DNA from 3 places in the Micromonospora sp. NPDC048894 genome. Region 1 is predicted to be linked to each of the others. Evidence: riboswitches for the same ligand, from Rfam matches in the RefSeq annotation. Region 1 holds a riboswitch; each other region holds the start of a gene.

Evidence for each region. Region 1 has a riboswitch for cyclic di-AMP ahead of AB0C22_RS03225 (hypothetical protein). Riboswitches for the same ligand answer to the same signal wherever they lie in the genome.
Region 2: it holds a riboswitch for cyclic di-AMP, as region 1 does, so the genes downstream of both, AB0C22_RS18425 (C39 family peptidase) here and AB0C22_RS03225 (hypothetical protein) in region 1, are expected to answer to the same signal.
Region 3: it holds a riboswitch for cyclic di-AMP, as region 1 does, so the genes downstream of both, AB0C22_RS15765 (hypothetical protein) here and AB0C22_RS03225 (hypothetical protein) in region 1, are expected to answer to the same signal.

Annotation. Positions count from the first base shown of each region.
Region 1 covers NZ_JBEZFY010000001.1:671,518-680,923, reverse strand. The annotation lists gene AB0C22_RS03230 (YibE/F family protein) at 1-1,255, shown strand, start outside; cyclic di-AMP (ydaO/yuaA leader) riboswitch at 1,422-1,553, shown strand; gene AB0C22_RS03225 (hypothetical protein) at 1,557-2,582, shown strand; gene AB0C22_RS03220 (carbonic anhydrase) at 2,648-3,382, opposite strand; gene AB0C22_RS03215 (helix-turn-helix domain-containing protein) at 3,594-3,944, shown strand; gene AB0C22_RS03210 (lipocalin family protein) at 4,192-4,794, opposite strand; gene AB0C22_RS03205 (hypothetical protein) at 5,035-5,409, shown strand; gene AB0C22_RS03200 (hypothetical protein) at 5,562-6,359, shown strand; gene AB0C22_RS03195 (YkvA family protein) at 6,438-6,800, shown strand; gene AB0C22_RS03190 (TIGR03618 family F420-dependent PPOX class oxidoreductase) at 6,847-7,272, shown strand; gene AB0C22_RS03185 (hemerythrin domain-containing protein) at 7,491-8,093, shown strand; gene AB0C22_RS03180 (ferredoxin) at 8,146-8,376, opposite strand; gene AB0C22_RS03175 (cytochrome P450) at 8,395-9,406, opposite strand, start outside.
Region 2 covers NZ_JBEZFY010000007.1:338,194-347,599, forward strand. The annotation lists gene AB0C22_RS18400 (TetR/AcrR family transcriptional regulator) at 1-76, opposite strand, end outside; gene AB0C22_RS18405 (ABC transporter permease) at 254-1,147, shown strand; gene AB0C22_RS18410 (ABC transporter ATP-binding protein) at 1,140-1,958, shown strand; gene AB0C22_RS18415 (bifunctional cytidylyltransferase/SDR family oxidoreductase) at 2,129-3,637, shown strand; gene AB0C22_RS18420 (CDP-glycerol glycerophosphotransferase family protein) at 3,662-5,356, shown strand; gene AB0C22_RS18425 (C39 family peptidase) at 5,572-6,423, opposite strand; cyclic di-AMP (ydaO/yuaA leader) riboswitch at 6,696-6,840, opposite strand; gene AB0C22_RS18430 (hypothetical protein) at 7,209-7,970, opposite strand; gene AB0C22_RS18435 (hypothetical protein) at 8,097-8,543, opposite strand; gene AB0C22_RS18440 (acyltransferase) at 8,642-9,406, opposite strand, start outside.
Region 3 covers NZ_JBEZFY010000006.1:261,176-270,581, reverse strand. The annotation lists gene AB0C22_RS15770 (SRPBCC family protein) at 1-336, shown strand, start outside; gene AB0C22_RS15765 (hypothetical protein) at 467-1,528, opposite strand; cyclic di-AMP (ydaO/yuaA leader) riboswitch at 1,532-1,663, opposite strand; gene AB0C22_RS15760 (cation diffusion facilitator family transporter) at 1,897-2,811, opposite strand; gene AB0C22_RS15755 (AAA family ATPase) at 3,006-5,123, opposite strand; partial or broken gene AB0C22_RS15750 (alpha/beta hydrolase) at 5,454-6,344, opposite strand; gene AB0C22_RS15745 (carbonic anhydrase) at 6,698-7,315, shown strand; gene AB0C22_RS15740 (hypothetical protein) at 7,607-7,936, opposite strand; gene AB0C22_RS15735 (DUF3145 domain-containing protein) at 8,294-8,782, shown strand; gene AB0C22_RS15730 (glycoside hydrolase family 3 N-terminal domain-containing protein) at 8,936-9,406, shown strand, end outside.

The DNA of each region.
Region 1 (9,406 bases):
CACGGTGATCGCCACGCTGCTGCTCTGGCCGGGGGAGACCCCGAAGATCGACCAGGGCGAGCAGGTGCCCCGCTACCACGGCACGGTGACCCGGGTGGTGACCGAGCCGTGCCCGCCCGCCCCGCAGACCCCCGACGGCCCGTCGGGGGCGGCCGACGGGCCGTGCGGGACGGTGACGGTCACCGTCGGGCAGGGCCCGGACAGTGGTGAGCAGGTCGAGACGCCGGTCCCGTCGGGGCCGGGGGCACCGACGGTGGCGGTCGGCGACGAGGTGGTGCTGGTCGCGTTGGCCGACCCCACCGACCCGTCGGTGAGCAGCTACCACATCGCCGAGCACCAGCGGGGCATGCCGCTGCTCTGGCTGGTCGCCCTGTTCGCGGCGGCGATCGTCGCGTTCGGCCGGCTGCGCGGGCTGGCCGCCCTGGCCGGCCTCGGGGCGAGCTTCGCCATCCTGTTGACCTTCGTGGTGCCGGGCATCTCCGCCGGGGGCGCACCGCTGCCGATCGCGGTCACCGGCGCCGCGCTGATCATGTTCGTGGTGCTGTACCTGACCCACGGGGTCACCGCGCAGACCTCGGTGGCGGTGCTCGGCACGCTGGGCAGCCTGGTGCTGACCGGCGTCCTGGGCACGCTGGCCACCGCCGCCACCCACCTGACCGGGTACGGCAGCGAGGAGGCCACCACGCTGTCGATGTACCAGCGCGACGTGGACCTGCACGGACTGCTGCTGGCCGGGATCATCATCGGTTCGCTGGGGGTCCTGGACGATGTCACGGTCACCCAGTCGGCCACCGTCACCGAGCTGGCGCACGCCAATCCGGGGCTGTCCCGGTTGCAGCTCTACCGGGCGGCGACCCGGGTCGGGCGGGCGCACATCGCGTCCACGGTCAACACGATCGTGCTGGCGTACGCGGGGGCCTCGTTGCCGTTGCTGCTCCTGCTCACCGCCGACAGCCGGCCGGTGAGCCAGATCCTGACCAGCGAGTTCCTGGCCCAGGAGATCGTCCGCAGCGCGGTGGCGACCCTGGGGCTGGTGGCGGCGGTGCCGCTGACCACCGGATTGGCCGCGCTCGTCGTCACCGCCGGGCGCGGTCCCGCCGACGCCGACGCGACCGGACCGACGCCCACCCCACGCCCCGCCCCCGACCGTGCCGAGGCGCTGGCGGCGCTGAGCGGCCCCCGGCACGGCGAACCGTCCACCCCGGCCCCCGCACGGTGGCCAGACCCGGAAAGGAGCACGGACACCGCATGGTGACACTGCGCTGTGTGACCGGAGGTGAGGTCGCGGCTGTCGGTCGCGTCACTGATTACCCCTCGCTATCGGGAAAATACGCATTTTGCCGGGTTGTGACCGTAGATCCCCGGTACGACTCTCGGGTAACCTCGCTGCCGGTCACCGCCGAAGGCGCCCACCGGAGCCAGCGGTGCCACCGCCCAATCGCCGTACGGCGAGCCGGGGAACCGAGCACCTGGGGTGAATCCGCGCCAGCGGTAGGGGCCACTTCCGTCCCGAACCCGTCAGCTAACCCGGTCGGCGGTCGACGGAAGGGACAACTGTGACGGCACCCCTACGCCACTGGTGGACTCCGGTGGTGGCCGTGCTCGCCGCCCTGGCGCTGGTCGCCGGGCCCGCCGCCTCCCCCGCGGCGGCAGCACCCAACGCGCCCACCCCCTCGGGGCACGAGGAGGACGAGGAGCCGAAGCTGCTCACCGACGTCATCGAGGCGACGAACCGGGAGTATTCGGCGGCGAAGAACCGGCTGGAGAAGTCCAAGAAGCGCCAACTCGAGTACGCCATCGAGGTGGAGAAGGCGGAGCAGGAGCTGGCGGCGTTGGCTCCGCAGGTCAACGAGATCGCCGCCCAGTCGTACCGGACGGGTCGGGTCGGCGCGGTCGCGGCGCTGCTGGAGAGCAACGCCCCGGACACCTTCGTCCGGCGGGCCGCCGCCCTGGACGAGCTGAACATGGTCAACGCCGGCAAGCTGGCCGAGGTCAACAAGGTCAAGAAGCGTGCCGAGCAGGCCAAGCTCGCCGTCGACACCGAGGTCCGTGAGCAGCAGAAGCAGACCAACCTGATGGCCAAGAAGAAGACCGAGGCCGACAAGGCGCTCGCCCTGGTCGGCGGTCGGGGCTTCACCGGTGGCCTGGTCGACGCCACCTCGCCGGTCGCCCGGATCGCCCCGGGCCAGACGGCCGACGGCGACTGGCGCGGCGAGTCGTGCAGCGAGAACGACCCCACCACGTCCGGCTGCATCACCCCGCGCACGCTGCACATGTACAAGGAGGTCAAGCGGGCCGGCTTCAACCGGTTCGTCGGCTGCTACCGCCCCGGCGGGCCGTGGGAGCACCCCAAGGGCAAGGCGTGCGACTGGTCGTTGCAGAAGAGCGGCTTCAGCCCGTGGCACAACAACGACACCCGGATGTACGGCAACAACCTCGCCGCGTTCCTGATCCGCAACTCGGACCGGTTGGGCATCTACTACGTGATCTGGAACCGGCAGATCTGGTTCCCGGCCAACGGCTGGAGTTCGTACTCCGGGCCCTCCAACCACACCGACCACGTCCACGTGTCATTGCTGTAGCCGGCCCTCACCAGCACGAAGGCCGCCCGGCTGAGCCGGGCGGCCTTCGTCGTGCGTGGTACGCCTCAGCCGGGGACGGCCGCGGGCTCGCCGGTCGGCACGGCGTCGACACCCGTCGGCACGGCCGGCCCGGGTACGACGGCAGCGGCCGCCGCGGTGGTGGGCGCAGCCGCCCGGGTGGCGGGAGCGGCGGCCTCGTGGGCCGGCGCGACCTGGCGGACCTCACCGGCGGCGAGGCGGTAGGACATGCCGACCACCGCGCACCGCCCGGCGGCCACCTCGGCGGCGATCACCGGGGAGTTGCCGAGCAGCACCTCGACGGTCTGCGCGATGTGGATGTCGACGATCCCGTCGATGTCGTGCACTCCCTGCTGGTCGGCGCGACGCAGGCTCGGCCCGACGGCGGCGACCACCGAGTAGAGGTGCCCCGGGGGCTGGGTGCCGGTACGGGCCGCCTCCCGGGCCGCCTGCACCGCCCCGCAGGAGTCGTGCCCGAGGACCACCACCAGCGGGGTGCCGAGGATCGTCACCGCGTACTCGACGCTGCCGAGCACCTCCGGCCCGGCGGTGTGCCCGGCGGTCCGGACCACGAAGAGGTCACCCAGACCCCGGTCAAAGATGATCTCGGCGGCCAGCCGGGAGTCGGAGCAGCCGACGATGACGGCGAAGGGATGCTGGCCGTCGGCGACGGCGGCCCGGTGGCTGGCACCCTGGTTGGGGTGGTGGGGCTCCCCGGCGACGAAACGCCGGTTGCCCGCCTGTAGTTCGGCCAGCGCCTGGGTCGGAGTGATCGGGGCCATTGCCTCACCTCGGTCCGGAATCGCACCTGGTCACGCCGGCCGGCGGCGACGACGGCCGTGTTCCCACGGTCACACGCAGCGAAAGGTACGTCAAGATTTCGTGATCCACGTTTCAGGCTTTGGTCGCCACGATGTCGACCAGGGGTCGAGGCCCACGGTCGACCCGGCGGCCGACGGCGGGCCTCCCAGGTACGGGCCATACGATGACGTCATGGCGACGACGACGGGCGGCACCGGGAGCACCCGGAACTGGACGTTCCTCACCAACCACGGTCACGTGCTGCTCGCCATCGCCCGCAACCCCACCGCCCGGCTGCGGGACGTCGCCGAGGAGGTCGGGGTGACCGAGCGGGCCGCCCAGGCCATCGTGGCGGACCTGGAGACCGGTGGCTACCTGCGGCGTACCCGGGTCGGCCGACGCAACGAGTACACGATCGACCCGAGCGGTCACTTCCGGCACCCCGCCGAGGCCGACCGCCAGGTCGGTGCCCTGCTCGCCCTCTTCACCCCCACCACGCCGACTCAGGCGTCGGGGCCCACGGCCCACCCGACCGACGCCTGAGGCATCAGCCCACCTGCCCGACCGAACCCGGCGGCGACAGCCCGGGCGACCACGCCCCAGGCGGCAGCCCAGGTGACCGGTGCCGAGTCGACGGCCCACCCCCGGTGCGTGCGTGGGCGGGCCGTCGGGCGTCCGGTGCTTCATCCGGGCCACGGCGCGGTGGCGGCACCCAGACCGCGCCCCCAGGCCGGGACGGCTCAGCAGAACCGGCCCGGGGACGGCTCGACAGAACCGGCCCGGGGACGGCTCAGCAGAAGCTGCCGGCCCGCGCGCCGCCGTCCTGCCGGGTGGTACGGAGGTCGCAGAGGTCGTAGCCGTTGGCGGTGAGCGCCGCCTTCGCCGCCGTCGTCTGCGCCCCGGTCAGCGCCGGCTCCCGGGACAGGACGAAGCCGGTGCTGCGGTCCGGGTCACCGACGACCGCCCAGCGGTAGTCGGGGTCGAGCCCGATCACCACGTAGTTCGGCCCACCCAGGTAGAGCCACCGGCTGCCGAGCTTGAGGAACGACACGGTCAACGCCGAGTCGGCCGGCGGGTTCTCGCTGCGGGCCCGACCGGTGACCGCACTGGTGGTGCCGACGATGGTCTGGCAGGTGTTGCGGACCCCGACGGTGCCGTCGGGCTGGACGTCGTACCGGGCCTTGACGTTCTTGAAGCACTGGATCTCGAAGATCGCCGGGATGGCCGCGACCTGGTACCAGTCGCCCGCGTACCGCTCGACGTCGACGTCGGCGACCGGGGTGAGTGGCCCGGTGTCGACGGCGGTCGGCGCGGCCTGCGCGGGTACGGCGGTGGCCAGCACCGTCGCGGTGGCGACGGCGACGGCCGCGGCGACCTGACGACGTACTCCCATGGTGTCTCCTCCGGTCTGTTCGGTCCCGGCGCGGCAGGATGTCGCGCCGCCGGCCAATTGCCCGGACCGACCGGACGGAAACTGTCGGCATTCTCATCGCCGTCGATGCATCCGGGAGCAGGTCAGCGCGCGTATCCCTGCTGGGAACGGTCCGTCCACAGGGCACACCGTGGCCCGGGTCACTGGCCCGATCGGGTCGCCGACGCTGCGCGCACGGCCGGGTGGGGATAGGTTGGACGGGTGATCCGCCCAGCTTCCACCCGGCCCGTCTGGGTGTCGAGGCTGCGCGACCTGACCCGGTTGGCGGTCACCGCCCTGGTGCTCACCGTCGGCCTCGGCGGGCTGTTCGCCGCCACCGGCGGCCCGGCCGCCGCTGCCGCCCAGCCGCTCGTGGTGACCTCGCGGGTGGCCGAGCTACCCGCCGACACCTGCGCCGGTGACGACGCGTCCACCGAGACCCGTCCCGGTGCCGGGCGACCCGCCCACGGGCCCAGCCGGCCGCTGCCGGCCGGATCCGCCGACGAGCCCACGGTCCGGCCAGCCGCCCGGTTGGACGTGGCGACGCCGGACCCGGCCCGGGACGCCACCGGCCGGCGCGGCCCGCCCCGGCACTGAGCGGCGCGGCCCTCCTGGTCCCCGTCCCCGACCGCGCCCCGGTCCGAGGTGGGCCGGCCGGATCCGGTCCGTTGAGGACACGCCGCCCGTAGCTCCCGCCCCGACCGGGCCCCCGTCCGTCCACATCGTTGTTCCACCGTGAGGTGCTGGTGATGCAGACCGTCTTCTCCGCCGTCCTGCCCGACGTCCCCGCCGCCGCCGGAATCTGGCTGATCCTGCTCGCCGTCGCGGCCGTCGCCGTCGCGGCCCTGGTCGTCCGTCCCGACCGGTTCCGGCTGGCGGTGGCCCGCCGGTTCCGCGACGCCGCCCTGCCCGACGATCGGGAGCGCACCGAACAGGACCGGGAGCACACCCGGTACGCCGAGGAGGTCGCCGTGGCGGCCGACCGGGCGGGCACCACCGCGAGCCGGCTGCGGGCCGAGTGGCTGGCCACCCAGGACGAGGTCGAGTCGGCCTGGACGGCCCTGGAGTCGGCCGAGGCGCACCTGCGTCGGCTCGCCGCCGCCGCGGCCATGCCGCTGCCGCACACCGGGCAGACCCCGGCCGAGTACGCCGACCGGGAGCGCTGGCTGCACCGGGCCGCCGAGGAGGCACACCGCCGGGGCGAGCTGTCGGACGCGCAACTCGACGACGCCCTCGCCCACCGAGCCGGCTGGGACCCGCGCCGGCACCCCGTGGAGCAGGAACTGGTGCTGCGCCGCGCCACCCGGGACCACCTGGCCGCCCGGCACCGGGCGGCGGTCGCCCGGGAACAGGCGGCGTGGCGGGCTGCCGACCTGGCCGGGGCGGCGGCGCGCAGCCTGCGGGACGAGGCGTTCGCCGCGCGGGAGCGCCGGCCGGAGCGGGCCGAGTCGGTGCTGCCGATGGCGGACAGCCCGCGCCCGTCGGCCGAAACCACCCGGGAGAACCCCACCGTGGCACGCGGCCGGGCCGCTGTCGCCGCCTACTGACCCGACCGCGACCGGTCGGCCCGTCGGGTCGGCGACGGAATCCGGCGCGACGGGCCGGGCTGGGCTAGCGTTGCGGGCATGTCCCGGGAGATGTGGGCGCTCGTGGTCGTCGGCGGCATCCTGGCGCTGGCGACGCTGGTCGGCGCGGTCCTGCTGGCGGTACGGGTCATCCGCACCCGACGGCTGCTCGGCACGCTGGGCGTGGGCGGCAAGGTGGCCTTCTACGGCGCGCTCATCTACACGATCCTGCCGGTCGACGTGTTGCCCGACCCGATCTACCTGGACGACATGGGTGTGCTGGCCGGTGCGCTGATCTACCTGGGTCGCCTGGCCCAACGCCGTCGGGCCGCCGGGCCGCCGCTGCCCGGCCGACCTGGTGCCCTGTCCGACGCCTCATCCTCCCCGCCCGGCCAGGGTCGGACCGGGCGGATGATGTCATGATCGGGGCTGAACCGGGGCGACGCCCCGCACGGGACGGGAAACGGACATGGCCGGCAGACACCAGTTGGACCCGCACGACGAGCGGGTCCTCACCTTCTGCCGGGAGCGGCACCTGGCCACGCTGACCACCCCACGTCCCGACGGCACGCCGCACGTCGTACCGGTCGGGTTGACCTACGACGCGACGGCCGGGCTGGCCCGGGTGATCACCTCCGGTGGTTCGGCCAAGGCCCGGTACGTCGCCGCCGCCGGATCGGCCGGCGTCCCGGTGGCGGCCTGCCACCTCGACGGCCGTTGGTGGCTGACCGTCGAGGGTCGGGCGGTGCTGCGCACGGACCCCGACGCGGTGGCCGAGGCGGAGCGCCGGTACGCGGAGCGCTACCGCCAGCCGCGCCCGAACCCGGAGCGGGTCGTCATCGAGATCACCGTGACCCGGCTGCTGGGTTCCCTCCCGCCCCTCCCGTCCGACTAGGACCGATCCACCGACCGTGCGCCGGGACGGCCCCGCGCGGCAACACCGGCAGCGGGCGTCCGTCGCCCGGCCTGAGGTCGGCCCCGGGGTGCGTCCCCGGCGGGTCGGCCCGGGAAGTCGGAACCGGCAGCTCATCGACGGTGATGGTTCGGGTGCCCGGTGGTGGGTACAGGCCCCGCCAGGAGCCGATCCGCCCGCAACCGGTAAGGGGCACCGAGATGAGCAACGCACAGGCCACCACGGGTCAGGATGTCGTGGACGTCCTGACCGCCGACCACCACGAGATCGAGACGATCTTCGTGGAGCTGGAGAGCCGACAGGGCAGCGCCGAGCACCGTCGCCGGCTGGCCGACGTGATGATCGCCGAGTTGGTCCGGCACGCGGTCGCCGAGGAGATGTACGTCTACCCGACCGCCCGCCGGGCGTTGCCCGACGGCGACCAGCTCGCCGAACACGAGATCGCCGAGCACGCCGTGGCCGAACGGACGCTGAAGGAGCTGGAGCCGCTGGACCCGTCCGACGCCCGCTTCGAGCCGCTGATCAGCCACCTGACGAAGAGCATCCGGCACCACGTGAAAGAGGAGGAGGCTGAGCTCTTTCCCCGGCTGCGGGCCGCCGTCGCCCACGAGGAGCTGGTCGAACTGGCCGACCGGGTTCAGGCGGCGAAGGGACACCTGCCGACCCGCCCGCACCCCGGTGCCCCGGACCATCCACCGGCGAACCGGCTGCTCAATCCCGGTGCCGGCCTGGTCGACCGGATCAGGGACGCGCTGAGCGGGCGGCCCACCACCAGGGCGGAGCTGCACGACCAGCAGGGTTGAGCGGGGGTGGTGGCCGTCTCCGGGTACCCCGCCGGGGCCGGCCACCACCCGCTCAGGCGCCCGGGGCGATCCGGCTGTCGTCGGCCGCGTCGGACACCACGATCGCCTCCATCGGGCAGGACTCGGCGGCATCCAGCACCGCGTCCGCCGGATCGATCCGTTCGGCCAGCGGCCGGGACAATCCGTCGACCAGCACGAAGTGGGCCGGGGCGTAGCCCGCGCAGATTCCTGCCCCGATGCACCGGGTCGGGTCCACGTGCACCCGCCAGCCGTGCTCCCCCATCTGTCCTCCGTCCTTCCGTCACCAGGTGACGGGCAACGCCGTCAGGCCCCGGACCAGCAGGCCGCTCTTCCAGGTCAGTGCCGACTCGGGCACCGCCAACCGCAGGCCCGGGGTACGGGCCAGCAGGGTCTCCAGGACCACCTGGAGTTCCATCCGGGCCAGTTGGGCCCCGATGCAGTGGTGCGGGCCGTGCCCGAAGGCGAGGTGCGGGTTCACCTTTCGGTCGAGGTCCAGCCGGTCGGCGTCGGGGAAGACGCTCTCGTCCCGGTTGGCCGAGGGGATGGAGACCAGCACCGGTTCACCGGCCCGGACCAGCACCCCACCGAGTTCGACGTCCTCCAGGGCGTACCGGGCGAACGCGGCGGTGGCACCGAGTGGGATGAAGCGCAGCAGTTCCTCCACGGCGGACGGCACCAGGGCCGGTTCGGCGCACAGCCGCTGCCAGACGTCCGGCTCGGTGAGCAGGACGTAGACCAGGTTGGGGATCTGGGTCACGGTGGTCTCGTGGCCGGCGGCCAGCAGGCCCGCCGCCAGGCGTACCATCTCGTCCTCGGTGAGTCGGTCGGCGTTGTCGTCGCGGGCCCGGACCATCGCCCCGATCAGGTCGTCGGTGGGGGTCACCCGCCGCTGGGCGATCAGCCCCGCCATGTACGACAGCAGGTTGTCGATGTAGCTCTGCGCCACCTCCGGTCGCAGGGACGTGGTCGACACGATCGCCTCCGACCAGGTGTGGAAACGGTCCTGGTCACTGACCGGCACGCCCAGCAGATCGCAGATGACCCGGATCGGCAGCGGGGTCGCGACATGGCTGACCAGATCGGCCGGCGACCCTGCGGCGATCATCCCGGCCACCAGGTCCTCGGCCAGTTCCCGGGTCCGCGGGCGGAGTTCCTCGACCCGTCGGGCGGTGAACGCCTTCGCCGCCAACCGGCGCAGCCGGCTGTGCTCGGGCGGGTCCATCCCAAGGATGCCGGCCTCCCGCTGGTAGGGGCTGCTGCGCGGCTCGTCCCGCCCGACGGCGGCGGCCCGG
Region 2 (9,406 bases), on a different contig from region 1:
CGCGGCGGATGGCCCTGGTGATGTCGCCTCTCAGCACTGCGGCACCGGCCGGCGCACGCCTCTTGTCGCTGGTCATCGGGGACTCTTCGCACCTGTCACGTGGGCCAATGTAGCGCAACGACGGTACGGTTGCGTCCCGACGTGTTATGGACTACCGTCCACGCAGCGACGAGGCTGCCCCGGCACCGCGCCGACCCACAGTTCCCATCGTCGCGCGCATCCCGTTGGTACGAAAGATCGGAGCGCCCTTCCCATGGCCACCACCGCGCTGGTCGACCCCGAAACGGGCCTGACCCAGGCGCAGCTGGCCGCTCGGCACGGACTACGGGTCGCCGGTGAGCGCCCCTCTCTGACCGAGTACAGCCGCAGACTGTGGGCCTACCGGCACTTCACCGCCGCGTACGCCAACGCCAAACTGGTCGCTTCGTACAGCAACGCCAAGCTGGGCCAGATCTGGCAGGTGCTCACCCCGCTGACCAACGCCGCCGTCTACTACCTGATCTTCGGCGTGGTGCTCGGGCAGAACACCATCCCGAACTTCATCGCGTACCTGACCACCGGGTTGTTCATCTTCAACTTCACCCAGAGCGCCGTGCTGGCCGGCACCCAGTCGATCAGCGGCAACCTGGGGCTGATCCGGGCGCTGCACTTCCCCCGGGCCTGCCTGCCGCTGGCCGCCACGTTGACCCAGTTCCAGCAGCTGCTGGCCTCGATGATCGTGCTGGTCGGCATCGTGCTGGTGACCGGCGAGCCGCTCACCCTGGCCTGGCTGATGCTGCCGCCGGCACTGCTGCTCCAAGCGGCCTTCAACGCCGGGGTCGTGATGGTGGTCGCCCGGATGGGTTCCAAGGCCAGCGACCTCAAGCAGGTCATGCCGTTCATCCTGCGCACCTGGATGTACGGCTCCGGGGTGCTCTACAGCGTCAAGCTGTTCGACCGGCTGCCGGAGTGGGCCTCGACGCTCATCCAGTTCAACCCGATCCTGGTCTACATCGAGCTGGCCCGGTACGCCCTGCTGGAGCAGGCGCCACTGCTCAACGAGTCGCTGACCCAGCTCTGGCTGGTGGCGGCCGGCTGGGCGATTCTGGGCGGGATCGCCGGGTACGTCTACTTCTGGCGCGGCGAACAGGAGTACGGCCGTGGATGACCGGTACGAGACGTCCAACGACGTCACCGTGACCCTGCCCCGGGTCGTCGAGCGGATCCCCACCGTGGTGGTGGACGACGCGCACGTGATCTACCGGGTGCACAAGGGCGCCGGGGGCGGGAGCACACCGGTGGCCGCGCTGCGCCGGCTGGTCAAGCGCTCCTCCGCGCCCAACATACAGGAGGTGCACGCGGTCAAGGGGGTGTCCTTCACCGCGTACCGGGGTGAGGCGATCGGCCTGATCGGCAGCAACGGCTCCGGCAAGTCGACCCTGCTGCGGACCATCGCCGGGCTGCTCCCGGTCAACCGGGGCGCGGTCTACACCCAGGGCCAGCCGTCCCTGCTGGGGGTGAACGCCGCCCTGCTCAACGACCTGTCGGGTGAGCGCAACGTCACGTTGGGCTGCCTGGCGATGGGGATGCAGCCCGACGACGTGGCCCGGATGACGCCGGAGATCATCGAGTTCTCCGGGATCAACCAGCGGGGCGACTTCGCCAGCCTGCCGATGCGGACGTACTCCTCGGGCATGGCGGCCCGGCTGCGGTTCTCCATCGCCGCCGCCAAGAAGCACGACGTGCTGCTGATCGACGAGGCGCTCGCCACCGGCGACAAGGGCTTCCGTAAGCGCAGCGAGCAGCGGGTCCGGGAACTACGCGAGGGGGCCGGCACGGTCTTCCTGGTCAGCCACCAGCTCTCCTCGGTACGGGACACCTGTGAACGGACGATCTGGTTGGAGTCGGGGCTGATCCGGATGGACGGGCCCACCGACGAGGTGATCCGGGCGTACGAGGCATTCGCCAACGGCAAGTAGTATTCCGGGCGCACGTACGGCATCGATCCGATGCTCCACGGACCGCGTCGTCCCGTTGGGGCGGCGCGGTCCGCGCGTTAAGGTTCATCCCGTCGCCACGCTGGCGCAATCCTTCGTTCAGGGTGACCCCCGGGACGCGTGCAGACATCCCCCGAGAGTGAGGATCGGCAATGACGCAGGACCACACCACTGGCCCGGACGCCACACCGGAGACCCCGGCACCGTGGCGGCCCTCGCGGACGGTGGCGGTGGTGCTGGCCGGAGGCACCGGGACCCGGCTCGGCCTGGGCATCCCGAAGCAGTTGCTGAAGATCGCCGGCAAGCCGATCATCGAACACACCCTGGCCGTCTTCGAGGCCGCCCCGGAGATCGACGAGATCATCGTGCTGATGGCCACCGGGCACGTCGCCGACGCCCAGCAGATCGTCGACAAGGCCGGCTTCCGCAAGGTCAGCAAGGTCATCGAGGGCGGCGAGACCCGTAACGCCACCACCCGGGCCGCCCTGGACGCGGTCGGCGACGGCGACGTCAACATCCTCTTCCACGACGCGGTCCGCCCACTGGTCAGCGCCCGGATCGTCCGCGAGTGCGTGAACGCGCTGTGGAGCTACTCCGCCGTCGACGTGGCGATCCCCTCCGCCGACACGATCATCCAGGTCGACGAGGACGAGTGCATCACCGACATCCCGGTCCGGTCCCGGCTGCGCCGGGGGCAGACCCCGCAGGCGTTCCGCTCGGGCACCATCCGGGAGGCGTACCGGCGGGCCGAGGGCGACCCGGACTTCGCCGCCACCGACGACTGCGGTGTGGTGCTGCGTTACCTGCCCGGCACCCCGATCAAGGTGATCGACGGGTCGGACGAGAACATCAAGGTCACCCACCCGGTCGACGTGCACCTCGCCGACAAGCTGTTCCAGCTCGCCGCCGCCCAGGCCCCCCGGCTGTCGCACCGCAGCTACACCGAGGAGCTGGCCGGGCGCACGATCGTCATCTTCGGCGGCAGCTACGGCATCGGGCACGACCTGGCCGAGCTGGCCCGGGGCTACGGCGCGCAGGTCTTCGCGTTCAGCCGCTCCAGCACCGGCACCCACGTCGAGCAGACCGGCGACGTCGAGGCCGCACTGAAGACCGCGTTCGAGGCCACCGGCCGGATCGACCACGTGGTGGTCACCGCCGGCATCCTGGAGAAGGGCGCGCTGGCCGAGATGGACGAGGAGACCATGGACCGGGTGCTCCAGGTCAACTTCGTCGGCCCGGTGATCGCCGCCCGGCAGTCCCTGCCGTACCTCCAGCAGACCAAGGGTCAGCTGCTGCTCTACACGTCCAGCTCCTACACCCGGGGCCGGGCCCAGTACGCGCTCTACTCCTCGACGAAGGCGGCGCTGGTCAACCTGACCCAGGCACTGTCCGACGAGTGGGCCGAGTACGGCGTCCGGGTCAACTGCATCAACCCGGAGCGCACCGCCACCCCGATGCGTACCAAGGCGTTCGGTGAGGAGCCGGAGCACACCCTGCTGGCCGCCGAAACGGTCGCCCAGTCCTCGCTCGACGTGCTGATCTCCGACCTCACCGGTCAGGTGATCGACGTCCGGCGGGCCCCCGGCGAGGCGGCCCCGGTGCCGGCCCAGCCGACCGCGGCCGAGCAGGACCGGCTGCCCAGCGGCGTCGACGCCGGCTGACCCGACCCCCGGAGACGGTACGACATGCGTGGTGAGCTGGTCAGGAAACTGATCGCACGGTGCCTGACCACCGGCCTGGCCGTGGTCGCCTTCCTGGTGGTGGCGTTCACCGGGGCCACCGGTTGGGGCCTGGCCCTGGCGGTGGCCGCGCTGGCCGCCGCCGGCTACGAACGTCGGGTCCGCCCCGACGCCGACATCGTCGCCGAGACGGTGCTGCTGGCCGCCGGCATCCTGGTCGGCTACGCCCGCCGGCTCGACGACGGGTTCGACCCGGTGCTGGCGCTCACCGCGCTGCTGCTGCTGGGCCTGGTGCTGCTGGTGGGACCGCTGCGCGATGCCGGCAACCTGGAGATCCGGGCGGCGAACCTGCCGGTGCGGGCGTGGACCCCGCTGGTCGCCGCCCGGCTCGGCGGCGTACTGCTGGGGCTGCTCGCCGTGGTGGCGGTGGCCGCCGCGTTCGCCCTGCCTGCCGTGCTGGCGCTGGTCGTCGTGCTGGTGGTCGCGGCCGGCTGCGGTGCGGTCGGCCTGGACCTGGCCCGGCGGCGGTTCCGGCCGTCGGGCGGGGGCGGCCCGGTGACCCGGGCGCTGCGCGCGCACCAGCCGGAGTTCCTGCTCTACTTCTCCGCCCCACCCGGCTCGGAATACCAGGTCACCATGTGGCTGCCCTACCTGGAGCGGCTCGGCCGGCCGTTCCTGGTGCTGCTGCGGGAGCCGGAGTTCCTGCCCACGATCGCCGCCGCGACGAGCGCCCCGGTGGTCTACTGCCCCACCCTCAAGGCGATGGACGAGGCGCTGGTGCCCTGCCTGCGGGTGGCGTTCTATGTCAACCACGGGGCGAAGAACAGTCACTGCATCCGGTTCACCCAGCTCACCCACGTGCAGCTGCACCACGGCGACAGCGACAAGGCCCCCAGCGCCAACCCGGTCTCGGCCATCTTCGACAAGATCTTCGTGGCCGGTCCGGCGGCGATCGAGCGGTACGCGCGGGCCGGGGTGGAGATCCCCGCCGAGAAGTTCGTCGTGGTCGGCCGCCCGCAGGTCGAGGCCATCGAGGTACGCCGGGAGGCCCGCCCGCTGACCGCCCCGACCGTGCTCTACACCCCCACCTGGACCGGCCACCACGCCGACGCCAACTACTGCTCGCTGCCGGTGGCCGAGCCGCTGCTGCGCCGGCTGCTCGACCGGGGGGCCACGGTGATCCTGCGCGCCCACCCGTACACCGGGCAGAATCCGGCCTCGGCCCGGCAGTTGGCCCGGCTCACCGAACTGCTCGCCGCCGACCGGACCCGCACCGGCCGGCAGCACCTGTGGGGGGCGGCGGCCAGCCGCGAGCTGAGCCTGACCGAGTGCGTCAACCGCTCCGACGCGCTGGTCTCCGACGTCTCCGGGGTCATCTCCGACTACCTCTACTCCGGCAAGCCGTACGCGGTGACCGACCTGGGCGTCGACGGCGACGAGTTCCTGGACCGGTTCCCGCTGGCCCGCTCCGGTTACGTGCTGCGCCGGGACATGGCCAACCTGGACGAGGTGCTGACCGGGCTGCTGGACACCGACCCGCTGGCGGCGGCCCGCTGGCAGACCCGCCGCCGTTACCTGGGCGACTTCCCCGCCGACGCGTACGCCGAGGGTTTCCTGGCCGCGGCCCGCCGCGAGCTGGAACCGGGCTGGGCCCCGCCGACCCCCCGTGCCCCCGCCGCCCCCCTCTCCCCCCACACCTGACCCGCACCCGCCTCCGCCCGCACCCGCTCGCCTCCGCTCGCGCCCGCCTCCGTCGGCAAGATCGTGCTCGATCCATGTTGTAGTGGCCTCCTGCGAGGAGGCCACTACAACCATGTTCGAGCACGATCTTCGTCCGGCCGGCCGGGTCGACCCTGGGACAGCGAACCGCCCCGGCCACCCGTGGTCGGGCGGCCGGGGCGGGTGGGGTGGCTCGGTCAGGCGGAGTAGCCCCGGGTGGCGATCCAGTTCGCCAGGGTGGTCACGCTGACCCAGTAGGCCGGCAGCGACGGGTCGGCCGAGTCGGCGATCCGCACGGTACGACCGTTGTCCCGGTAGCCCACGGCGGCGATGTAGTGGCCGCCGGGGAAGGAGTGCCAGCCGCCGTCGAGGTCGGTGGCGTCCCCGGCCACGTTCGCGACCACGGCCCGCTTGTCGGCGACCGCCGTGACCACGTCGGCCCGCAGCCGGTCGATCTGCGCGTCGCTCGGCGTGCCGGCGAACATCCTGGTCCGGTACGGGTCACCCTTGACCACGGCGTTGAGCACCCGGGTGGTGTCCTCGGCCGAGTTGGTGCCCATCTCGGTGGTGCCCAACAGGGCGGCGAGGTCGTCCTGGCCGCGCTCGATGCCGGCCGCGCTGAGCGCGTTGCGGACCGCCGCCGGGCCGCAGTAGTAGTAGGTGGTCTGGGCCTGGTAGTCGTAGCGCAGGACCTTCGACGACGGCGGCTTCGGGGCCGCCTTGCGGGTCAGGTCCGGGTCGGCGGTGGCCCTGGCCTTCGCCCGGGTGACGCGCGGCGACGGGGCGTCGCTCGCCGACGGGCTGGCCGAGGGGGTGGCCGACGGGCTGGTCGGGGCGGGGACGGCGACCCGGGCCTGGGCGCGGCTGGCGACGTCGTCGAGGCGGGGGGCGGTCTCGGCCACGGCGGTGGCGCGCTGCTGGTCGGTCGGGGCGTCGTCGACCCCGGCGGCCAGGGCGGTGCCACCGGCGGCCAGGACGAGGACCGCCGCCGAGCCGACGACCATCCGGTACGGGCGTCGGATGCCCAGTAGGCGGAGCTGTCGTTTCATGTGGTGCTTCACAGGGTGTTCCTCCACGGGGCGAGGCGGCGGGCACAACCCATCGGCACGCGGCGGACACGCCACGCGCGGATCGGGTGTTGCGCCGCTCGTTCGGCAGGGACCGCCCGACGGGGGGCCGGGCGGATCGGCGGCTCGCCCGGCAGGGGCCGGGCGGCGGGGCACAGAGCCGGGTCAGCGCGTCGGGCGCGACGGTCCGGCGGTGCCCCGGCACCGAGGTGGAGGAACTACCGAGGGGGTGGGGTCATGCTGCACGAGGAGGGAACTCCTTCCTTTGCCGCCGACCGGGTTAGCTGACGGATTCGGGCGGGAAGATCGCCCTACCCCGGGCCGTGGCCCGGAGATTCACCCCAAGTGGTGCGTGTGGGTCCCCGGTTCGTGACTGGCACGATTGAGCGGGTCGGCACGGCGTCGCCTCTTGCGATCGGAAACCGCACCGGACCGCAGCGACACTACTGGCCGGTTTCCCCCCTCGCCAAGCCCGTTGAGCTGCACAAACATGGGCTGGACGAGTCAGTTTCGGGGCACTCGGGCACTGACCCGCCACGCGTGGGACGGTCGGAGCGCCCGGGCGCGTCCAGGCGAAAACCCGGACGGCGGGGCACCGACCACCGATGATCGTCGCAGTCGATGTGACCGACTGTGACCAGGTGTCCGGTTTCCACCCGCAGTGACGGCACCCACAACCCGCAGATAACAATTCAGTCCCGCCGACCCGCCGACCCGACGACCGGTCCGGCTTCGCCAACCAGCGGCCGGCCGACCTGACGGCCGGGTCAGCCGACCCGGGCCGGACGCCAGCGGGTGGCGGGGGCCGGGCGGGTGGCGGACGTCGCCGGACGGGGCAGTGGGACCCGGGTCGGCCGCCACCGTTGCGCCGCCGCGTGTGCCTCGGCAGCCAGCGACCGGGCCGCCTCGGCGGCCAGTTCGGCGTTCCGCCACGCCGCCCGTTCCCGCCCGACCGCAGCCCGGTACGCCGTACGCCGGTCCTCGCGGACCGCGCGGGCCAGCATCACCTCGTGCTCGACCGGGTGCCGACGCGGGTCCCAACCGTCGCGGTGCGCGAAGACGTCCCGCAGCCGCTCCACCGACAACTCTCCCCGCCAGTGCGCCGCCACGGCCTCCTGGTGCAGCCACCGCTCCCGACCGGCGTACTCGGCGGGCGTGCGGGGAGTACGCGGGCTGGGCAGCGCCCGGGCACCGGTGAACCGGCGGGCCAGCGTCTCCGCCTCGTCGTACGCCTGCCAGGCCCGTTCCAGGGCGTCGTGGGCCGCCAGCCAGGCCACGCGGTGGTGGCGGGCCCTCCGGGCGGCTCCGGAGGCGGCGACGGCCACCTCCTCCGCGTAGCGACGCAGGTCGGCGACGGGGGGTGGGGCGTCGGATGCCGGCGCGGCGGCAGTGGCTGCGGCGGCCGGTTGGTCCCGCTCGGGCCGGGCCACCAGGATGGTGATCCCGGTCAGCGCCAGGACGAGCAGCGCGGACCAGATCACGGTGGCGGTCGGGACCTCGATCAGGAACTGGGAGAGCACGGTGTTCACGGTCGACACCTCGCAGGCGGGATGCGGAAGAGGAGGCCGTACCGGCGGCGGGAACATCCGGCCGGACGGTGCGGGTGTGGTGCGTGGCGGAGGCGGTCGCGGGTGGGTCGGCCCCCGCGTGGGCGGTCAGCCCGCCGGGGGTGCCCGGGGGGCGGTGGCGACGGGTGTTCGACCGGCCGGCAGCGCCGGGGGCGGGGCGCTCCGTGCGACGCCGGCCGGCACGACGGCGTCGACCCGGTCTGCCGTCGGCACGGCCAGCACCACGGCGGCCCGGTCCGCTGCCGGCACGGCGAGCACCACGGCGACGGCCCGATCTGCGGCGACGCCGGCCGGGTCGGCCTCCTGCCCACCGCTGCGGATGCCGGTCGGGGTGGCCGGGGCTCCGGCCGCGTGCAAGGACAGCGACGCGTCGACCGGCAGGGCGGCTGCCGCCGGCCCCGGGTCGAACGACGCCGGGCCGGGCAGCGACGGGCCGGCGACGGCGAACGCGATCGCGACAGCCAGGCCGGTCAGCAGCCGGGACCACCAGCGGGCGACCCACCACAGCGGACTGGTGAGTGCGGCCGGGAGCATATGTCCACGTTACCGCCGGGGTGACCGACCCGCAGCACCGCCGGGCGTGTCGCCGCGCCCACCACCGTGGACCTGGTCCGGACGGCCGGGCGGGGAGGTCAGTGCGGGTCGCGCGGTCCGACGTACTCGACGGGGAGTCCGGCACGCCGCCCGTCGCCGGCAGCCCGCGGCCCCGGCACGGTGACACCGCCGCTGCCGGCCGCGTCGTCCGGCCGAACCCCACCGGCGGCGGCGACGCCGGCCGGCGCCCCACCGCCGACAACGGCACCGGGGGCAGCGGCGTCGGGGACAGCGGCACCGCGGGCGGCGTCGGGGGCGGCCGGCACGGGTGGGGTACGGCGGCGGGGAGCGAGCCGGCGCATCATCGGCGTCTCCACGAAGCGGTGCAGGGCGGCGGCCAACGCCAGGTTCAGCACCAGGAAACCGAGCACGGCCAGTGGCCCCGACCAGCCGGGCAGCCCCACACCCCAGTGCCCGGTGAGCCGCAGCACCGTCATCATCACCAGCACGTGCACCAGGTAGAAGGCGAACGACACCTCACCGAGCCAGATGAGGGTGCGGTGCCGCCACGGCGACCAGCGGCCCTGCACGTCCGCGCGGGCCGCCGCCGGGATGACCAGGATGTACGCCACCGACAGCAGCGCCGCCCACATCTCGGCCGGAATCCAGTGCGCCGCCACCCAGACGACCACGAACAGCAGGCTGGCCAGCGGCAGGCCGGGCCCCCGCCAGTGGCCCCGGCGCAGCAGCTCGGCGGCGGCGACGCCCAGCCAGAACTCGGTGGAGCGGACCAGCGGGAAGACCTGGGTGAACCACCAGTTGCTGCCCTCGGGGAGCAGTTGCTGACCGGGCCAGAGCGCCAG
Region 3 (9,406 bases), on a different contig from region 1:
GCCCGGCCGGGCGCCCTGGCCAGCTATGCGATCACCGATCGGCTGGAGTTGGGGCCGCTGCGGTTTCCCGTCACCTATCAGGCGGATGTCCTGCAGGTCGGCGACGACGAGATCGTGACGGTGGCCCGACAGCAGCCGGGCACCACGGTCCGCAACCACACCCGGCTGCGGACGGAGGGTGACCTGCTGCGGATCGACGTGGAGATCACCCTCGCCGCGCCGGCACCGTTGTTCGGGTACGCCTTCCGGCAGGCCCGCGCCGCTCACCTCGGGCTGGCCAGCCGGCTCGGCGCGGTGCTGGACGGCCGGGCCGGCGACCCGTCTGCCGCCGGCTGACCTGGGGCCGACCTGCGACACCGGGCCCGACCCTGCGGTCGGGCGGTGTTCCGGTGGCCCGTCGGGCGGTCTTCCGGTTGGCTGTCGGCGGTGTTCCGGTGGCCCGTCGTGGACGGGCCACCGGGCCAGCTCAGTACATCGACAGGTGCACGTGGTTGGTGTGGTCGCTGGACGGGTCGCCGTTGCCCCCGCTGTACGCCTTCCAGCCGCTGCTCGGCAGCCAGATCCGCTTGAACCAAATCACGTAGAGCACGCCGAGCCGGTCGGCGTTACGGATGAAGTAGGCGGCGAGGTTGTTGCCGTACGTCCGGTCGCCGCCGCTGGCCACCCCGCCGAAGCCGTTCTTCTGCGCGGCGAAGTCGCACGCGCGGCCCTTGGGGTGTTCACCGGAACCACTGGGGCGGTGGCAGGAGACGTACCGGGTGAAACCGGCCGCCTTGGCCTGCTGGAGGGCGTTGAGGGTACGCGGGGTGATGCAGCCGTTGGCCGGGGTCGGGTCGTTGACGCTGCACGACTCGGACGGCCAGGAACCGTCGGAGTTACGGGGCGCCCCCTTGGCGTTGCTGCTGGACGTGCCCTCCGAACTGCCGGAGTCGTTGGAGGAGGTGGGGGCCGGCTTGTCGGCGGCGGCCACGGCCAGCGCGCGTTCGGCCTGATCCTTCCGCTTGCCCATGGTGGCGACCTGCTTGCGCTGCTCGGTGATCTCCCGACTGACGGCGGCCCGGGTCCGGGCGGCCTGGTCCCGGGTCTCGATCATCTTGCGCAGTTCCTGGTCCTCCCGGGCCGCGACCGTCTCCAACGCCGACGCGCGGTCCATGAAGCCACCGGGGCTGTTGCTGTTGAGCAGGGCGGACATCGGCCCGAGGCGGCCGGTGCGGTAGGCCGCTCCGGCGATCTCGCCGACCTTGCCGGTCTGCGTGACCAGCTGGGCCTCGATGGCCTTGAGCTGGCCGTCCAACTCCTGCTGACGTCGGGTGGAGCGCTCGAGGGCGGTCTTCGCGTCGAGCCACCCCTTGCTGGCCGCGTCGAGCTGGTCGCGTAGGGCCGGGGTGCCGCCCTCCTCGTCGTCGCCGGGGGCGGCGAGGAGGGTGGTGGGCGCGGCGACGGCCGGGCTGAACGGCGCGGACGACACGCCCAGGGCGAGCGCCGTGACGACTGCGGCCAGTAGTCGCGTGGTGGTGCGTACGTGCATGTGATGTCCTTCCGTCAGCCGCCGACCGGGTTAGCTGACGGGTTCGGGACGGAAGATCCCTACCGCTGACGCGGATGCACCCCAGGAACGTGGTTCCCCGGTTCGCCCTGGTGGGCGATTAGGCGGCGGCCACTGCCGGCGCCGGTGGGCGCCGCCTGGCGGTGGCCGGAGCCGAGCCTACCGGTACGCGTGGGACAGCTGCCTACCTCGTGACTGAGGGTACGAGAGTGAATACTGCCAAAAGGTGTGAACGGCGTAAATTGCCGTTGATCTACAGCGCGATTCCCGGAGAGTGGGCCCGACCACCGGGCACGAGACGGCGGCCGGGGTCGCAGGGCGGCGGCCCGGCCGCAGGGCGGCAGTCGGGGTCACCAGTGGGTCGGGCCGCATGCTCCGGGGGTCGCTCGGGGCTCGATCTGAAGAGTGGCGTGCTCGATGTGGAAGTCCTCCCGCAGGGCACCACGGGCGGCGGCGAGCACGGTGCCGGCCTCGGCGTCGCCGGCCAGGGTGAGGTGGGCCGAGGCGACGTCCATGCCGGAGGTGAGTGTCCAGACGTGCAGGTCGTGCACCTCGGCGACGCCGGGCACGGCGGTCAACCGGTCGTGTACGGCGGTCACCGGGAGATGCTCCGGGGCGGCCTGCACCAGGATGCGCACCGCCGCCCGCCCGAGCCGCCAGGTGCGGGGCAGGATGAACACGCCGATCGCCACGGCGACCACCGGGTCGGCCCACCACCAGCCGGTGCCGGCGATCAGCAGCGCCGCCGCGATCACGCCGAGGGAGCCGAGCAGGTCGCCGACCACCTCCAGGTACGCCCCGCGCAGGTTGATGCTCTCCTTGGCCCCCTCGCGCAGCAGGCCGAACGCGACGAGGTTGGCGAGCAGGCCGAGCACCGCCACCACCAGCATCGGGCCGGCCAGCACCTCGGGTGGCTCGCCGAAGCGGCGGACCGCCTCGATCAGCACGTAGATCGCCACCCCGCTGAGCAGGACGGCGTTGGCCAGCGCGGCGAGCACCTCCAGCCGGTAGAGGCCGAAGGTGCGCTGCGGGTCCTGCGTGGCCCGCCGGGTGGCGGTGATCGCCGCCAGGGCCATCCCGATGCCGAGGACGTCGGTGAACATGTGGCCGGCGTCGGAGAGCAGGGCCAGTGAGCCGGTGCCGAACGCGGCCACCGCCTCGACCACCATGAACACGGCGAGCAGTCCGAAAGCCGCCCAGAGCCGACCGCGGTGCCGGTGTGCGGCGTTACTGACCGTCGCACTGTGGTCATGACCTGCGCCCACGTCCACACCTTCCGTCGCCGCGGCGGACCCGATCCAATCTATGCTCACATCGCTATGTATGCAAGTGACAGCCGGGCCTTCGGCCAGGAGCGACAGCAGGGGCCGTCGACCCAGCACGACAGCGGGGTCGCCGACGACCCAGAAGCGTTCGGTGTGGCCCTCGACCAGGGGCCGGGCCGATCGGGGCCGGTGGCTCAGCCGGTGGGGTCGATGGTGGTGAGGCGCTGGGTGGCCCGGGACAACGCGACGTAGAGCGTCCGTACCCCCGAGCCCGGATCGGCCCGGATCTCCCCGGGGCAGACCAGCACCACCCCGTCGTACTCCATGCCCTTGGCCTGGAGACTCGTCACCACCTGAAGCCGCGCCCCGCCCCGGTCGCCCAACCAGCCGGCGACCTCGTCGCGGCGCGGCACCGGCGTGATCACGCCCACCGTCCCGGCCACCTCGGCCAGCACCGCGTCCACCGCGTCCACCGTCGCCGGGGCCAGCTCCGCCGCCGGCACGTGCAGCGCCACCGGCTCCACCCCGGTGGACCGCACCGCACTCGGCAACTCCAGGTCGGGATAGAGCCGGCGGATCTCCGCCGCCGCCACCGCGAAGATCTCCGCCGAGTTGCGGTAGTTGGTGGAGAGCGTGAACCGGTGCCGCCGCCGCCGGCCCAGCGCCTGGTCCCGGGCCCGGTCCAACTCCTGCTGGTCGCCCGTCCAGGCGGTCTGCGCCGGATCACCCACCACCGTCCAGGAGGCGAGCCGACCACGCCGGCCGACCATCCGCCACTGCATCGGCGAGACGTCCTGCGACTCGTCCACCACCACGTGCGCGTAGTCCCGGTAGTCCTCGGGCCGTTCCCGGGCCGCCGCCCGGGCCGCGCGCTGCCGCTCACCGAACGTGCTCAGCTCCCGCACACCGCCGGCCAGCTGGAACGGGTCCCGGTTCGCCTTTTTTGGCCGCACCGGCCGGCCCAGCAGGGCGTCCAACTCGTCCAGGAGGGCGATGTCGGCCACCGTCAGCCCCTCGACGTCCAACGACCGGTACGCCGCGACGAGCAATCCGACCTCCGCCCGGGAGAGGATGCCGGCCGCGTACCGGTGCAGCCGGTCCGGGCGGGCCAGCCAGCCCAGCACGTGCCGCGGATGCAGCCGGGGCCACCACGCCTTGAGGAACTCCCGGAACTCCGGCCGCTCGATGATCTCGTCCTCGAAGGCACGCTGCTCGGGCAGCCCGCTGACAGCCGACCGACGGGCCTGCGCGTAGAGCGCGGCGAGCACCCCGTCGAAGCCGACCCGGCGCACCTCGTTACGGCGGGCCCCCCGGTGCAACGCCCGGTCCCGGATGCCGTCCAGCTCACGCCGCTCCAACCGCAGCAGCGTCCCCCGGTAGAGCAGCCGCAGCTCCTGCGGGCCGTCCGGCACCGCGTCCCGGGCCGCCCGCTCCAACACCCGACGCATCCGCAGCGAACCCTTCACCGCCGCCACCTCGGGCCCGTCCGTACGGGTCGCCGACATGCCGGGGAACAGCGACCCCAGCGAGTGCAGGGTGGCGGTCTCCTCACCCAACGACGGCAGCACTGAGGCGATGTACTCCACGAAGACCGCCGACGGGCCCACCACCAGGATGCCGCCGCCACCGTACCGGCTGCGGTCGGCATAGAGCAGGTACGCCGCCCGGTGCAGGGCCACCGCCGTCTTCCCGGTGCCCGGCCCACCGGAGACGATGGTGACCCCCGAACCGGGGGAGCGGATCGCCTCGTCCTGCTCCCGCTGGATGGTCGCGATGATGTCCCGCATCCCCCGACCGGTCGCCCGGGACAGGGTCGCCAGCAGCGCCCCGTCACCCACCACCGGCATGTCCGGCGGGGCGGCCTCCGGGTCGAGCAGGTCGTCCTCGATCCGGGTGACCTTCTCGTCCGACGAGCTGATCGTGCGCCGCCGCACCACGCCCAGCGGCTCCGCCGGAGTGGCCCGGTAGAAGGCGGCGGCGGCCGGGGCCCGCCAGTCGACCACCAGCGTCTCGGCGTCGTCACCGCGCACCCCGAGCCGTCCGACGTGCAGCACCTGCCGGTCGCGCAGGTCCAGCCGGCCGAAGACCAGCCCCTCGTGCTCAGCGTCCAACAGGTGCCGCCGCTGGGCGGCGTGGAACACCATGGCGTCCCGCTCCACCAGCGCACCGAAGGTGCCGACCCCGGCCATCCGGTAGCCGTCCCGCTCGGCGCGGGCCGCCGCGCGACGCAGCTCGGCGAGCCGGGCGTACACCCGGTCGAGATGCCGTTGTTCGGCGGCGATCTCCTGTTCCAGGGTGGTCTGGTCGGTCAACGTACCGGCTCCTGTGCGACGGCGACGCCGGGCACGGGTGCATGCCAGGCGGAATGAGGGTACGGGCACCCACCCACCCCGCGTCGGGGCGATACCCGTCCGGCGACCTCCACCACCTCCACGGGGCCTCCGGCCGGTGGTCCTTCCCCGTCCCGGACCGACCGGGGGAGTGGGCGGAGGTGGCCGGGGGCGGGGAACCGCGTGCCGCCCGGCGGTTCAGCCGGTCGGCCCGGTCCTCGCCGGGACGACGGCGGGCCGGCGAGGACCGGGCGGCGGCGCGACGGCCGTGACCTGGTCCGCAGGGTCGCGCCCGGCTCGCCGGCCGGCGGTCAACACCCGGTGCAGCACCCCGGCGAGGGCGGCGTTCACCTCGTCCGGGCGTTCCATCATCAGCATGTGCCCGGCACCCGGGCAGACGGTCAGCTCGGTGGCCGGCAGCGCCGCCGCGATCGACTCCGCGCACGGCGGCGGGGTCAACCGGTCCCGGTCACCGACCAGTGCCGCCGCCGGCAGGTGCGCCAACGCGGCCAGGGTGGCCAGCCGGTGCTGGGCACCGATCGAGGCGCGGAAACCACCGATCGAGCGCAGCGACGCGCGGGCCACCGCCGAGGTGACCAGGCGGATGTCGGAGCCTGAGCACCGGTCACCGAAGAGCATCCACCGGATGCTCGGCGCGAGGGCGCGCAGCAGCGGACGAGGTGGCCGCCACGAGCCGCACCGGGCCAGCACCCCCGCCCCGGTGGTCTCGGCGAGCCGGATCAGCCGGGCGATCCGCGGCGACAGACCGTACACCGTGTGGGTGTGCCCCTCGGCGGTGGTGGAGACGAAGACCAGCCCGGCCGTACGGGCGGCGAAGTGGACCGGATGCCGGTGGGCGTACTCCATCACCGTCATCCCGCCCATCGAGTGCCCGACCAGCACCACCGGCCCGGCCGGGGCCACCTCGTCCAGCACCGCCGCCAGGTCGTCGCCGAGCTGGGCCAGGGTCGCCGTGCGCAGCGCCATGCAGCTGGACCGGCCGTGCCCCCGGGCGTCGTAGGCGACCACCCGCACCCGGTCGCCGAACCGGCTGCGCAGGTCGGCGAGCTGCTTGTGCCAGGCCCGACCGTCCAGCGTCCAGCCGTGCAGCAGGACCACGGTGACCTCGGCATCCGCCGGGCCACTCACCTCGACATGCAGTCGTACCTCGTCGGGTAGCCGCAACTCCCGCTGATCCGGCATCGCCACCTCCCCAGGCCACCGGGACACATTCACCGGTGTGACCCGGCGGTAACACCGGCTACCCGACATCAGACCACGCCAACCGTGGTGGAGAGAAGATTCCCGACCGCCCCGCGCGGGGCCGCCCCGACGGCCAGTCTGGAGACATGCACCGTTCGCCCGCCGGAGCGGCCCGGCCTCCCCGAACGGCCCCCGTGGGCGCTGTCGGGTCGTCTCCAGCGGAACCTGCGGGCGCTGCCGGGCTGTCTCCGGTGGCACGTGCGGGCGTTGTCGGGTCGTCTCCGGTGGCATCCGTGGGTGCCGTCGGGTCGTCGCCTGCGGGACCTGCGGGACCTGCGGGACCTGTGGGGCCTGTGGGGCCTGGCGGGCCGCCCCGGTCCGTCCGTCCGCCCCGGGCGGCGCTGGCAGAGCTGCTCGCCGGCAACCGGCGCTTCGTCAGCGGCCGACCGATCCACGGCCACGACGTCACCGCCGCCGCAGCCGTCGCCTCCGGCGACCAGCAGCCCTACGCGGTGCTGCTCGGCTGCATCGACTCGCGGGTGCCGCTGGAGGCGATCTTCGATCAGACCTTCGGCTCGATCTGCGTGATCCGCACCGGAGGGCACGTGCTGGACCGGGCCGTACGAGGCTCGATCGAGTACGTGGTGGACCAGCTCGGGGTGACGCTGGTGATGGTGCTCGGACACGAGCGGTGCGGGGCGGTCGCCTCGACCGTGCAGAGCCTGCGCACGGGGCAGCGGCCCGGCGGTGACCTGGGATACCTCGTCGACCGGATCGCCCCGGCGGTGGTCGAGGTGGGCGCGCACCACCCGGCAGTCCATCCCCTGGCGGTCCGTCGGCACGTACGGCGTACGGTGCGGGCGCTGCGCACCGACGACCTGCTGGCCGGCCCGGTCGGCACGGGCGATGTCGACGTCGTCGGTGCCCTGTACGCCCTGGACACCGGCGAGGTCACCCTGCTCGACCCCTGACTCCCGTCCCCGCGCTACCCCACCCCGCCGCCGTGCTGCTCCGCCCCGCCGCCGTGCTGTCCCGCTCTGCTGCCCGGGAGGCAGCATGCTGCGCATGATCGCATGCTGTCCGGGGACCGCGTGCTGCCCCAGGGGCCGCATGCTGCGCCCATGATCGCAGCGCGATCATGGGCGCAGCGCGATCGTCACGGCGGGATGAGGATGATCCCGCCGTGACGGTGAGGGGACGAGAAAGAGGAACCGCCCGCCGGGGTGACCCGACGGGCGGTTCCAGATGTGCTCGGTGAGGGCTCAGCCCTCGAAGACGCCGGCCTCGACGAGACGCTTCTCGGTCTTGTCCCAGCCGTGGTCCGGGTGGGTGGCGGCGAGGTTGTTGATCTCGGCGCGGATCTTGGCGGCGTGGCCGGCGGTGGCCAGCGTCCGGATCTCCTCGACGAAGGCGTCGGAGTCGGTACGCAGGTGCGCGGTCTTGCCGTTGGTCAGGTTCCGCACGTAGGCGTGCTTGCCGCCGTTGAGCGGGATGAGGTACTTGAACTCGCCCAGCACGCTGAGGGCGCCACCCTGGCCAGCCTGGCCGGCCCGGACTGACGCGCGCGCGGTCTTAGAGGTGTTGCCTGCCACGGAGATGCTCCTTGCAAGACGTACGGGAGGACGGGGATCGTCCGGGGGCTGTAGCGGGTGACGCCCGGTCGGATCGTCGAACGCCCAGGTGGGTCATCGAACGCCCGGTTGGATCGTCGGCCCGCGAAGTGGTGCGACGGCGCAGAACCGCCCAGAGAAATATACACGACCACGGTGCCTGGCAGCTCACCGTGCCGTCGGAGAGCACAACCGGGTCACCGGTCCGGGTATTTCCCGCCGGCGAATTTTCCGATTCCCTGGCGCACCATCCGTCACAGGAGTCATCATGTGTGGCAACAGCCACTCGGGTGGTCGAGGTCGTAGGGGAAGACGCACCTCGCTCTCCGGGAGGTCACCGTGCCAACGCGTGGCGTCGTATACGTCCACTCGACCCCGCTCGCCGTGTGCTCACACGTCGAGTGGGCGATCGCGCGCGTCCTTGCCGCGCCGGTCAACCTGCACTGGACGGCCCAGCCCGTCGATCCCGGCGCCCGCCGGGCCGAGTGCGGATGGACCGGCCGGCCGGGGACGGGTGCCGAGCTGGCTGCTGCCCTCAGGCAGTGGCCCATGATCCGTTTCGAGGTGACCGAGGAACCCAGCACCGGCGCGGACGGCGAGCGTTTCATGCACGTGCCCGGCCGGGGCCTGTTCCGGGCCGCGGTGGGCGCGGCCGGCGACATCCAGCTCGGCGAGGACCGGCTGCGCAGCATCATGGCGTCGGTACGCCCGGAGGCGTTGGCGCACGCCCTGGACAAGGCGATGGGCACGGCCTGGGACGCGGAGCTGGAGCCCTACCGGTACGCCGGGGACGGTGCGCCGGTGACCCTGCTCACCCGGGTTGGCTGACCGCAGCGGCGCCTGAAGTGGGTGAGTCTGCTCACCCGGACCGGCCGTCCGACGGCCAGGAGAGCGGGTCAGCCGGACACCCGGTCGGGGACAGGCATCCTCCACCCATCGCCTGACCTGGTCGGGTTGCCGCTGATCTCCGGCGCGGGTTGGATGGGCCGGGTGCCGAACTCCTCGCGACGTGCCGGCGTCGCTGTCGCCGCCCTGACCGCGCTGCTCGCCTCCGGATGCGCGGGGGAGGGGCAGGCTCCCGCGCCGGCCCTGTCCGGGGCCGCCCCGACAGCCAGCCCGACCGTCGCGGCACCCACCGCCGACGACCCGGCCGGTCGGGCCGCCGCGCTGGCCGGCACGCTCGCCGACGAGGACCTGGTCGGCCAGGTGCTGATGCCCTACGCGTACGGCAGTTCGGCGACGACGGTGACGCCCGGATCGGCCACCGGCAACCAGGCCCTCGCCGGGGTCGACACCCCGGCCGAGATGATCGCGAAGTACCGGCTCGGCGGGCTGATCCTGGTCGGGTTCAGCGCCGACGATCCCACCTCCGGCAACCAGTCCACCACCAACGTCGACAACCCGGCCCAGGTGAAGAAGCTGACCGCCGGGCTGCGCCAGGCCGCCGGGAAG